DNA from 3 places in the Geobacillus sp. CCR genome. Region 2 is predicted to be linked to each of the others. Evidence: riboswitches for the same ligand, from Rfam matches in the RefSeq annotation. Region 2 holds a riboswitch; each other region holds the start of a gene.
What was found. Region 2 has a riboswitch for cobalamin ahead of ACVBDQ_RS08275 ((2Fe-2S) ferredoxin domain-containing protein). Riboswitches for the same ligand answer to the same signal wherever they lie in the genome.
Positions count from the first base shown of each region.

Region 1: linked by a shared signal. The riboswitch ahead of ACVBDQ_RS04005 (ribonucleoside-diphosphate reductase subunit alpha) and the one ahead of ACVBDQ_RS08275 ((2Fe-2S) ferredoxin domain-containing protein) in region 2 are both predicted to bind cobalamin.
Region 3: linked by a shared signal. The riboswitch ahead of ACVBDQ_RS10265 (ABC transporter substrate-binding protein) and the one ahead of ACVBDQ_RS08275 ((2Fe-2S) ferredoxin domain-containing protein) in region 2 are both predicted to bind cobalamin.

Region 1 is NZ_JBREBQ010000005.1:29,720-33,652, forward strand. Features, by position in the region: gene ACVBDQ_RS04000 (ribonucleotide-diphosphate reductase subunit beta) at 1-8, opposite strand, end outside; gene ACVBDQ_RS04005 (ribonucleoside-diphosphate reductase subunit alpha) at 119-2,476, opposite strand; cobalamin riboswitch at 2,532-2,727, opposite strand; gene ACVBDQ_RS04010 (ATP-binding cassette domain-containing protein) at 2,935-3,933, shown strand, end outside.
Region 2 is NZ_JBREBQ010000012.1:74,213-78,145, reverse strand. Features, by position in the region: gene cobJ (precorrin-3B C(17)-methyltransferase) at 1-1,488, opposite strand, end outside; gene ACVBDQ_RS08280 (HoxN/HupN/NixA family nickel/cobalt transporter) at 1,490-2,197, opposite strand; gene ACVBDQ_RS08275 ((2Fe-2S) ferredoxin domain-containing protein) at 2,200-2,574, opposite strand; cobalamin riboswitch at 2,756-2,947, opposite strand; partial or broken gene ACVBDQ_RS08270 (RraA family protein) at 3,008-3,148, opposite strand; gene ACVBDQ_RS08265 (retropepsin-like aspartic protease) at 3,166-3,546, opposite strand; gene ACVBDQ_RS08260 (hypothetical protein) at 3,536-3,790, opposite strand; gene rraA (ribonuclease E activity regulator RraA) at 3,842-3,933, opposite strand, start outside.
Region 3 is NZ_JBREBQ010000017.1:10,852-14,784, reverse strand. Features, by position in the region: gene ACVBDQ_RS10275 (APC family permease) at 1-1,307, shown strand, start outside; gene ACVBDQ_RS10270 (PH domain-containing protein) at 1,492-2,106, shown strand; cobalamin riboswitch at 2,444-2,642, shown strand; gene ACVBDQ_RS10265 (ABC transporter substrate-binding protein) at 2,784-3,743, shown strand; gene ACVBDQ_RS10260 (FecCD family ABC transporter permease) at 3,709-3,933, shown strand, end outside.

The DNA.
Region 1 (3,933 bases), on a different contig from region 2:
ATCGTCATCGTCCATTCCTTCCTTTCGTTTTCTAGTATCATGTGCGCGGCCAACCTCGGACGCCCCTCCCGCACAAGGAAGGGAAAGCCCGACCAAAGGCGTTTGTTGCGCCCCATGGTCAGCTCGCACAAGAATCGCACTCGTCGATCGTCCCCGATGTCGAACGCACGTAATACGTCGTTTTCAACCCCGACTTCCACGCCGTCAAATGCAAATCGAGCAACTCTTTTGCCTTAATCGTGTTCATGACGTAGAAGTTAAAGGAGATGGCTTGGTCGACATGGCGCTGGCGGGCGGCGTTTTGCTTGATGCTCCAACGTTGGTCGATATGGTACGCCGATTTGTAATACCATGTCGTCTGTTCGTTTAAATCCGGCACCGTAACGGGAATCTTATAATCTTTCTTTTCCTCGGCGTACACTTTTAAGAAAATCGGGTCAATGCTCGCTGTACTGCCGGCGATGATCGACGTCGAGGCGTTCGGCGCCACCGCCATCACATAGCCGTTTCGCATCCCATAGCGGGCCACGTCTTGCTTCAGCCGATCCCAATCCAATTCACCGTGGCTTTCGTAGCCGCGCCGCTCAAAATAAGCGCCCGTCTGCCAATCCGATCCTGGAAACGCCGGGTAGCTCCCTTTCTCTTTGGCGAGCTCCATGCTCGCTTGAATCGCCAAATACGCGATCGTTTCATACAGCTCGTCGGCATAGCGGACCGCTTCGTCCGACTCCCAGCGAATGCCTTTTAACGCCAACAAATGATGCCAGCCAAAGGTTCCAAGCCCGACAGCGCGGTATTTTTCGTTCGTCAGGCCGGCTTGCAGCACAGGGATATTGTTTAAATCAATGACATTATCGAGCATCCGCATTTGAATCGGGATCAGCCGCGCCAAAACCCCATCGGTCACCGCCCGCGCCAAGTTGATCGACGATAAATTGCAGACGACAAAATCGCCTGGTATTTTTTCAATGATGATCATCCCGTCTTTTACATATTGCCGCTTCATCACCGTTGGGCTTTGGTTTTGCGCGATTTCCGTGCAAAGGTTGCTGCAGTAGATCATCCCGAGATGGCGATTCGGATTTTGCCGGTTCACTTCATCGCGGTAAAACATAAACGGCGTCCCCGACTCGAGCTGGCTGCGCATGATGCTTTTCATCACTTCGATCGCCGGCACTTTTTCTTTCGACAGTCTTGGTTCGTTGACACATTGCCAGTATTTCTCGCGGAAACTCCCGCACCCTTTTTCCTCATCATAAAAGTCTTCCAAGCTAAATCCCATCACCTTCCGCACTTCATGCGGATCAAACAAATACCAGTCGCCGCGCTGTTCGACTTGCTCCATGAACAAATCAGGGATGCAAACGCCGGTGAACAAATCATGCGTCCGCAGCCGTTCGTCACCGTTGTTGAGCCGCGCATCGAGAAACGCAAAAATGTCTTTATGCCACACATCCAAATAGACGGAAATGGCTCCCTTTCGCTGTCCTAACTGATCGACGCTCACCGCTGTATTGTTCAGCTGCTTCATCCACGGGATGACGCCGGAGGAGACCCCTTTGAATCCTTTGATGTCGCTGCCGCGCGACCGGATTTTGCCTAAATAGACGCCGATGCCGCCGCCCGATTTCGATAAATTGGCGATGTCGGTGTTGCTGTCGTAAATCCCTTGCAAGCTGTCATCGACCGTGTCGACAAAGCAGCTCGACAGCTGGCCGTATGACTTTCCGGCATTGGCAAGCGTCGGCGTCGCCACGGTCATGTATAAGTTGCTTAACGCCCAATACGCTTCCTTCACGAGCTCAAGGCGCCGCTTGGGTGGTTCATTCACCATTAGCGTCATGGCGATGACCAAAAACCGCTCCTGCGGCAATTCATACAGCCGCCGCTCATAATCGCGGGCCAAATACCGATCAGCGAGCGTGCGCAGCCCAATGTACGTAAACAGCTTGTCCTTCTCCGGATCAAGAAACGCGCCGATGGCGTCGACTTCTTCTTTCGTATAACGCTCAAGCAAGAACGGGCTGTACACCCCTTGTTCCGTCAGCGCAACAAGCAGCGAGTAGAAATCGCCATACCGCTCGCGTTCATCGTACCCGCGCTGCCGCGCCGCTTCACGGTACAATTGCCGCAAATACAGCCGGGCGCACACAAATGTCCAGTCCGGCTCATCTTCATCAATGTAAGAAAGTCCTTCCAAAATAGCCGTTTGGTGCAGCTGTTCTACCGTGACGGACTCCTTTCGACTGAGAAGCTGCCAAACACGCTCGACGTATTCATCAAGCGACAGACGGCCGAATCCAGCGGCGGCTTGCCCAATCAGCGACGCAAACTCTTCACGTGAAAAAGAAACCGGCTTCCCTTGGTCATCGATGATGATCATTTTCGTCAATGCGGTCATTCGTTTCCCCACTCCTTCAATAAAAAATCCGCTCGGGCAGGCGAGCGGATGAAACGACAGACGGAAAAAAGGCATACGAAACCCTTTTTCTTTTCCCCTATCGTTTCATCTTCTCACACCCCGAAGAACATGAAACGTTCCAAGCAAGGCAGGTCTCCTGACTCGTGCATCGTCCTACTTTGGGGCCTTCCCAGCGGCGCGCCGAATGGCTCTTGCCGCCAGTGGCCATCCCATTTCGTCCGCACATACAGTTGCGGGGGCAGTTCCGGATTCACACCGGATTCCCTATTAAGTCCTGATGGACACCATTGCTTGGCGCAACGATATATAGTTGTTTAAAAAATAGAACAAAACAATATATAGTAGATGATCATCCTGATGGAACAAGCATATACCAAAACCGGGAGAATTGCAAGAGTGGGCGAATCAAATTTTCTCTTCCTCAAAAAATCATTCCGTTGTTCACATTCTGTTCATAAAAGCATGCTACAATTCACCATGTACGAGAATCATACGAAGGAGGGGGACACAAAATGGGATACAGACCCCAAATCTCACCCGCCCATCAAGAGTGGGCAGTGGAAACACACGAATTGGTGAAAACCTTTGGCGACCACCGGGCCGTGGACGGTCTCAATTTGCGTGTGCGCGCGGGCACCATCTATGGTGTGCTGGGCCCCAATGGAGCCGGCAAGACAACGACAATCCGAATGTTAGCGACGTTATTGCGCCCGGACGCCGGTTCCGCCCAAATTTTTGGGTACGACGTCGTCAAACAACCGCAAGTCGTCCGGCAATTGATTGGTGTCACCGGTCAATACGCCTCTGTTGACGAAACGCTCAGCGCAACAGAGAATCTAATGATCTTTTCTAGGCTTCTGGGACTGAGCCGAACAGAAGCAAGGCGAAAAACAAGCGAATTATTGGAGGAATTTGGTTTGACAGAAGCAGCCAAGCGCCCATTGAAACATTTCTCTGGCGGTATGCGCCGGCGTCTGGATCTCGCCGCCAGCCTCATTGCCCAGCCGCCGCTCATTTTTCTTGACGAACCGACCACCGGACTCGACCCGCGCACGCGCAATCAAATGTGGGAAACGATCCGGCGCTTGGTGAATATGGGAACAACGGTGCTGCTGACAACCCAATATTTACAAGAAGCGGACGAATTGGCAGACCGCATCGCCGTAATTGATCACGGCCGAGTCGTCGCTGAAGGGACACCCGATGAACTCAAGGCGTCCATCGGTCAATCGTCATTGCAAGTCAAGCTGCAACATCCTGGAGAGATCGAAACGGCCAAGCGCATCATTGAGCGCGTTCTCCATGTTCGGCCGACGGTATCCTTAGAAACCGGGAACATCACGGCGCCGATGGCCGATCCAGACCATGTGACGGACCTGCTTGTCGCTTTGCGTCAAGAGGGCATCCACTTAACCGAGTTAAGTGTGCAAAAACCAACCCTCGATGAGGTCTTTCTGACCATTACCGGCCATGGAGTGGAAAAACGTGCAGATGAATCCAATGATGTAAGG
Region 2 (3,933 bases):
CATCCCGCAGCCGTTGATGCCAAGCTTCAACTCTTTCGGCAGCGCCATGCCGCCAAACCGGCGCGCCAATTCCTCCGCGTATGGAATGGCGTCTTTTTTCTCTCCATCGCAAAAATCACATGCCTTCACCGTCAGCACATCACCGACCGGCATCACGATCAGTCCGGCGTCAACGAGACGGGCCACAAGCCCATCTGGGTCCTCTGTCAACCGTTCGATTTTCATATAATGATCCGGTGTGTAGGTCATTTTTCCATCCATCCCTACCACTTCCGCAAGCACGATGAGCTGTTCCGGGGTGAACTGTTTATTGGCCACGCCCGGGCTCACCGCCGCTTCCAACAACACGGCCGCCGTCTTTCTTGTTTTCCGTCTCTCTAAAGCGGCGAGCGCGTCTTCGGCTGTTTCTTTCACCCGTTTTGGCGCGGCGGTCGGCTGCCGTTTGGCTGTTTTTGCCAGCGGTGCAGCAAGCGGCGGCAAAACGGCAGCCAGCGGCGTTGGCTCGGCCTCCTTCGTGGCCGCGGCAACAGACGGCGGTCGAACCGCGGTGGCCAAGGCGGTGAAAGCACGATCCTTCTGGTTGTCCCCGGCGAGGACAGCCGCTTCGGACGGTCCTGATGCCCCCGTGCTTCCTTCGTCCTCATCTTCCAGCGGTTTCGTCTGGTCAAGCGCCCACGGCTCCGCTTCTTTGCGCAGCCGTTCATGCGGTTTGAGCGGCTGGACGGCGGCTGCTAGTTGATACTTGCGCTGGTAGCCGCGCGGCGTGATCATCACGCCGTCATGGACGAATGTCGTTGAGTTGCCGATAATCACCGTCGTCAACATGCCGATCTCATGGTCCAGCATATGCGCCAAGTCGGTGAGAACGATATGCTGCCGTTCGCGGTACGCACTTTTCACGAGTCCAACGGGCGTTGTCGGCGCACGATGGCGGAGCAGGATGCGTTGCGCCTCCACAATCTGCCGAGTGCGCCGCCCGCTTTTCGGATTGTACAACGCAATGACAAAATCGGCCGCCGCCGCGGCGTCAATCCGCTTTTCAATCAGCTCCCACGGCGTCAAATGGTCGCTCAAGCTGATCGTACACGCATCGTGCATAATCGGCGCCCCAAGCAATGCAGCGCACGAATGAATGGCGGAAATGCCGGGGATGACTTCGACTTCAATCGGACTCGCTTTCGTCCACCCTTTTTCGATCAACACTTCATACACGAGCCCCGCCATGCCGTACAACCCGGCGTCGCCGCTTGAAATGACGGCGACCGTTTTGCCGCGCTCGGCCCACTTCACCGCCGCTTGGGCGCGGCTCACTTCTTCGGTCATGCCCGTGCTAATGATCTCTTTTCCAGCAATGAGATCGCGCACAAGTTCGATGTACGTTTTGTAGCCAATGATGACGTCGCTTTCTTCAATCGCTTCCCGAGCCCGTTTCGTCATATGGTCGACGCTTCCCGGGCCAAAGCCGACAATGAGCAATTTGCCGCCCACTTTACAGCCCCCCTCTCCATATCTCGATTATCATCGACATCCCTAACCATATGCTGTAAATCCCTGTGACCGCACCAAGGACATAAAACAGTCGTTCCCGCTGCTTTGCTTTCCAAAATCCCCACGATAATCCAGCCGCTGTAGCAATCGTCGCAATGAGCAAGCCGGCGACAAACAGCACAAGCTGAAGGACAGCGGCGCTCACACGCACTTTTCCGACCGCGTGGGTGATAATGGCTAGCTGGGTCGGGCTTTCGACGCCAATGCCATGAATGATGCCGATGATCAAGGCGCCAGCCCAACCAACATGCGAAAAAGAACGGCAACTGTCCATTTCCCGCCTTCCCCGCAGCCATCGAGTAACCGTATGGCCGAACTCATAAAGGAGCTGAAACCGGCTTTTCACCTCACCCCGCCGAAAAAGAGAAAAAAGCATCATCCCGCCAAGAAGCACAAGCGTAACGCCAACTAAGAGCTCAATGGCGGCGGCTGACGACTCGGAAAGCCGGGCGCCGACCATGAGCGCCGCCACCCCCATGACAAACACGATTGCTCCGTGTCCAATAGCGTACATGATTCCGAGCGCCAACTGCTGTCTTCGCCGCGACTCGCTTCCGACCATATCCGCAATGGCCGCGACATGGTCGCTGTCCATCCCATGACGCATGCCGAGAAATATCGCTAACATTACATAACTGGCCCATTCCATCATTACGTCCTCCTCTTTCGAACGCCAATAACCGACTCCGTCCCACCAAGACGGGTCAACCCGTCTTCACGGTATTCATACGTCGCCCACGCGCGAAGCGGCTCGCCGTTTTGCAAATGGCGATGGACGACCTCTTTTGCCTTCTCCGGTGTCATCAACCGGTACCAGACGCCATCCGGGTAGACGATCATCACACACGCATCTTGACAGCGTCCGTTGCAGCGCGTCCTTGTTGTATGGACAGCGTCGTCAAGCCCAAGGCGGGCGATTTCCTCGCGCACCGCGGTTGTCACGTCATCTCCGCCATGGCGGAGGCACGTCCCTCCGTTGCAAATGAGCACATGATGCTTCATTCCCCGCAAATCCCACGTCGCCACCAAATCCCCCCTTTTGCTAGAATGGTAGAATGAAATGCGGCAGACGGACGGTTTTTCGACAAAAGAAAAAGCACCTCTACAGCAGAGGTGCAGAAAAATGTATACGAAAGCCGTAAACGGCCCAAACAGGGCCCCTAAAGCCGTCATTCTCCCGCACGTCTGCCTATAGTCCCGTAGGCATCCGTCCGATCCAAACAAGGCAGGTCTCCTGACTTAGGATCATCGCTTGGCGGCGTCTTCCCGAAGCATCCTTCAGTGACTTGTTGCCGCAAAGCTCCCCATCACAGTGGCGGGCACCGTGCCGGATTTTCACCGAGCTTCCCTTTTCACCCAAGCCCTAAGCGGGCTAGGCACCTTGTTTGTCTTACCGCCATATATGCGCTGTCATGGAACAAGCATCCGTTTTCATCGTAGTACAACCAATGCGTTGCCGTCAACCGTTTTTTGCCGACAAATCTTTGTTGGCGACGACAACGCCGTCCGCATCAGCGTACACGTACGCCCCTGGCTCCCAGCGGACGCCGCCAAACTCGAGCGCAACGTCGCGGGCGCCTTTTCCTTCTTTTTGGCATTTCGAGCGGGCGTTCCATTTCAACCAGAACGATACATCTCCAACTTGTCCAGGTCTAAGACAAATCCAGCGCCCAGCAATATATCCAATCCTAACAAACCGTTAATCCCCTCATAGTCCATCCCGCTAAAATCAATTTCATACTCTCTTAGCTGGAAAGAATCTAGCTGAATACAGTCTAATTTTTTTGTAAACGCGTACTCTTTCCCACCGATTCCGTAATAAGCCACAATACGATCGCCCGGCTCTACCCGCAAATGAATATCTTCTACTGCATTTTGAGAAATCACTGTTTTCGCCGCACCAGTATCAATCACCATATTATGAATCAACTTAGACCTTCCTTGATAAACGATTTCGATCGATGCAAACAGCAAGCCTTCACGATATTCAATCTGCATAATGAAATTTCCCTCTCAGGCCAATCGCTCCCCGAACTTTTAAAACAATCTCCTTGTGGCTAGTATGATAAACAAGCTGATTCCCTTTCGATTGCAGCAACTCACGAGTTGCATCCTTGTCCGAAACCGTTCCGATAACAGCCACCTCTTCAATGATTTCTTGATCTCCCTCTAAATGGGACTTTAATACTTGTAATTTCACAAATTGATTTGGATACAATGAACGCACTTCCTGCCATTCCATCTCCATCGCCTCAACCTGTTCGTTGTATTGAACGAGACTCAACCGCAGCCGTCAACCATTTTTCGCCAACAAATCTTTGTTGGCGACGACAACGCCGTCCGCATCAGCGTACACGTACGCCCCTGGCTCCCAGCGGACGCCGC
Region 3 (3,933 bases), on a different contig from region 2:
AACGGTCGCTCACATTTGTTGATTTGTTGATTTACGGAATGGTGTTCATGGTGCCGATCGCTCCTTTCGGCATTTACGGGTATGTAGCGCAAGGGTCAAAAGGGATGGTCGCCTTAGCATACTTAATCGGAATGGTGGGGATGATTTTCACCGCCTTGAGCTACGCCAGAATGGCCGAGGCGTTTCCAATCGCTGGTTCCGTGTATTCCTACGCCCAGCGGGGAATGAATGAATATGTCGGTTTTATGGCAGGCTGGGTCATTTTGCTTGATTACATTTTCGTTCCGGCTCTTCTCTATTTGGTCAGCGCTGCTGCCTTAGCCGATATTGTGCCGCAAGTGCCGATTTCCGTGTGGCTCGTTCTGTTTATTGCCATGAATACGGTCATTAATATTCTCGGGATCGAGATGACGGCCAAAGCGAACAAAGTGATTGTTGTTTTAGAGCTCATCGTCCTTGCAGTGTTTGTGATCACAGGAATTATTGCGATTATAAAAGGTGTCAATGGAGCGCAGTTTACGTTCAAACCGCTGTACGATCCTAATCATTTCAGCGCGGAGACGGTGATGGGGGCGGTGTCGGTGGCCGTCTTGAGCTTCCTTGGTTTTGATGCGGTGTCGACGCTGGCTGAGGAAACAAGGGACGGGAAATCATCGATCGGCAAAGCGATCATTTTCGCTTTGCTCGTTGTCGGTGCGCTTTTCATCGTGCAAACATGGGTCGCCGCTCTCATTTGGCCTGATTATACGACGTTTAAAAACGCGGACGTGGCGTTTTATCAGATTGCGGAGCTGGCAGGCGGACCATGGCTGAAATGGACAACGATCGTCGCCACCGCGCTTTCGTGGGGGATCGCGAACGCGCTCGTCGCCCAAGCAGCCATCTCCCGCATTTTGTACAGCATGGGTCGCGACCGTAAACTGCCCAGTGTGCTGGCTAAAGTGCATCCGAAATTTCAAACGCCATACGTCAGCACATTGCTTGTCGCTGTGATTTCGCTCATTGTCACGACGGTGTTCGCCTCACAAATTGATAAACTCGCTTCGCTTGTCAACTTTGGCGCCCTGACGGCTTTCCTCTTTTTGCATGTGTCGGTGATGAACTATTTCTTGCGCAAACAAAAGAGTAACGATTATATTAATCATCTCTTGTTTCCGCTCATCGGTTTTGTTATCATCGGCTATGTATGGATGAATCTGGACCCGCTCAGCAAAAAGCTAGGATTGATTTGGATCGCGATTGGACTCGTTTATCTGGTCTTTTTGCGACTCACGAACAAAGACTCCCGTCTAAGCGGGGAACTGTAGTTGCTTGTAAGGCCTGACGCCGTCATAAAAGGCGTTGGGTCTTTCGTTTTTTGCCGACGATGAAACATTTTTTCGATCGCGACGTATTACGAATGAGAGTACGGCGCCTTGTTAAGGCAAAACACCGTTCATCCGCAATAGGCGGGCGCCGATAAAACATGGAAGGAGCCGGGGGAACATGAGCATGTTTGGAAAAGTCGCCGCCGATGTGCTTGGGCTAAGCGACATCGGCTCGGTTATTCAACCGAAAGACTATGACAAAGTAGATGCCGATGATTATGTGATGCACGAGGATGGAGAAAAAATCTATTTTCTTATCAAATCGAAATCGGATGAGTATTGCTTCACCAACCGCGCGCTCATTCATCTGGACGGCACGAGCGCTGCGAGCAAAAAACGGACGCTGCGCCGCTACGATTACTATAAGCATCCGATTTCCGACGTGTCGCTCGAAACAGCCGGGACGGTCGACTTGGACGCGGAAATCAAATTTAAAATCGGGTCGCACTGCTATTCGATTGATGTGCATAAAAAGCATATTGAGGAATTGAAAGATTTGTATAAATCGCTGCTGGCGATCGCGGAGATTTGCCATGAAAACGAAATGAAATTCCACTATGCTGAGCGGAGTTTGGAACTGGCGGCCAAGGTGTTTGCCAACATGCGCGGCGACGGCGTCAATGTGTCGGCGGATTTTCAGGCCGTGAATGAATACGCTTTTTGCTGGCTGACGGAAGCGAAAAAGAACTATACGGTGAAGGATTTCGGGTTTGTGTTTGACAAATATATTCAACAGTGACGAGATGAAGGTTGTATCGGGGAAAGACGCCGTGCCAGAGGTGGGGCGTCTTTCCTAATTTTTTTAGCGACATATGGAAAAGGAACGTTTCTCCGCAGCCGGAAGAAACTCAAAAGATGAGGTTTGTGGGAATCGATGAATAGGCAACATGGCGGCATTTGACATCGCGGAGCTCGATGCAACGGCGCATGCGGCGTTCCGTACAAAACACGGACACTGGAGCCGAGCTGCCTGACCGCAAAAGTGATCGATGACCGCCTGCCGCCAGCCCACTGTAAATTCACAGTTGTCAAATGCCAGGCCTTGCTTTAATATAAAAATGTCCATATCCGATAACTAAATCAACTCGCAGCAAGGCGCCGAAAAGGCTTAATAGGGAATCCGGTGGGAATCCGGAGCTGTCCCCGCAACTGTCAATGCGGACGAAATGAAATCGCCACTGTACGGACGGATGGCTTGCGCTGTTTTCCGTACGGGAAGGCTTCAGAGTAGGATGAAGCATGAGCCAGTAGACCTGCCTTGCTTGCCGCAGTTTCCGAATCTTCGGGGGGTGAGACGCGGAAACAGTCGCATAGGGCATTGTTGTGCCCATTGGCGGTCTGTTTCGCGCTCATTCCCAGATTTAGGCGGAATGGGCGTTTTTTATTGTACATACATCACTGAAGGGGGAATGACGGATGAAACGTTGGACATGGCCGGCGGTGGTGGCGGTGTTCTTCCTTCTGGCCGCCGTGCTGGTCGGCTGCAGCGGTGGAGCCAATAGCAACGCCCAGCCAGCGAAAAAAGAAGAACCGAAAACGGAACAAGCGGCGTTTCCGGTGACGGTGAAAGACGGGCTTGGCGAGGATGTCACGATCAAAGCGGAACCGAAAAAGATCGTCTCACTCATCCCAAGCAATACGGAAATCGCCTATGCGTTGGGGTTGGGCGATAAGATCGTCGGCGTCAGCGATTTTGACAATTACCCGGAAGACGTCAAAACGAAAACGAAAATCGGCGGCATGGAATTCAACGTCGAGAAAATCATTTCGCTCAAACCGGATCTTGTCTTGGCCCACGCGTCAAGCGCCCATAACTCGCGCGATGGCCTCAAGCAATTGAAAGACGCCGGCATCACCGTGCTTGTCGTGAATGACGCGAAGTCGTTCGACGATGTGTATGCGTCCATCGAATTGATCGGCAAAGCGACCGGGGCGTCGGACAAAGCGAAGCAAGTGATTGATGAGATGAAAGAGAAGCTTGCGCAAATTCAAGAAAAAGCGAAACAAATCCCGGCGGACAAACAAGCGAACGTCTGGATTGAAGTGTCGCCGCCGCCGCAGCTGTATACGGCCGGCAAAGGGACGTTTATGGATGAGATGCTTCAAGTGATTTCAGCGAAAAACGTCGCCGGCAGCTTGGAAGGCTGGCCGATGGTGACGGAAGAAAAAGCAGTGGCCTATAAGCCGGATGTGATCATCACGACATACGGCGGAGCGAAGCAAGTGTTTGCGCGCGCTGCTTGGAAAGACGTGCCGGCGGTGAAAAACAAGCGGGTGTATGACGTCAACACCGACTTAGTAAGCCGCCCGGGTCCGCGCCTTGTCGAAGGGGTCGAGGAACTTGCCAAAGCCGTTTACCCGGATGTGTTCAAGTAAAACGTGGATGTATATATTGGCCGTCACGGCGGCCATGTTATCGTTGCTCGTAGGGATATCGACAGGATCGCTGTCGATTCCCTTTTCTTCTATTGTTCGCATTCTTGCGTCCGAATGGTTTGGTATGCCGCTTCCGTCTGACATTCCGGCCGATTGGGTGCCGATCGTGATGGCGATCCGCTTGCCGCGC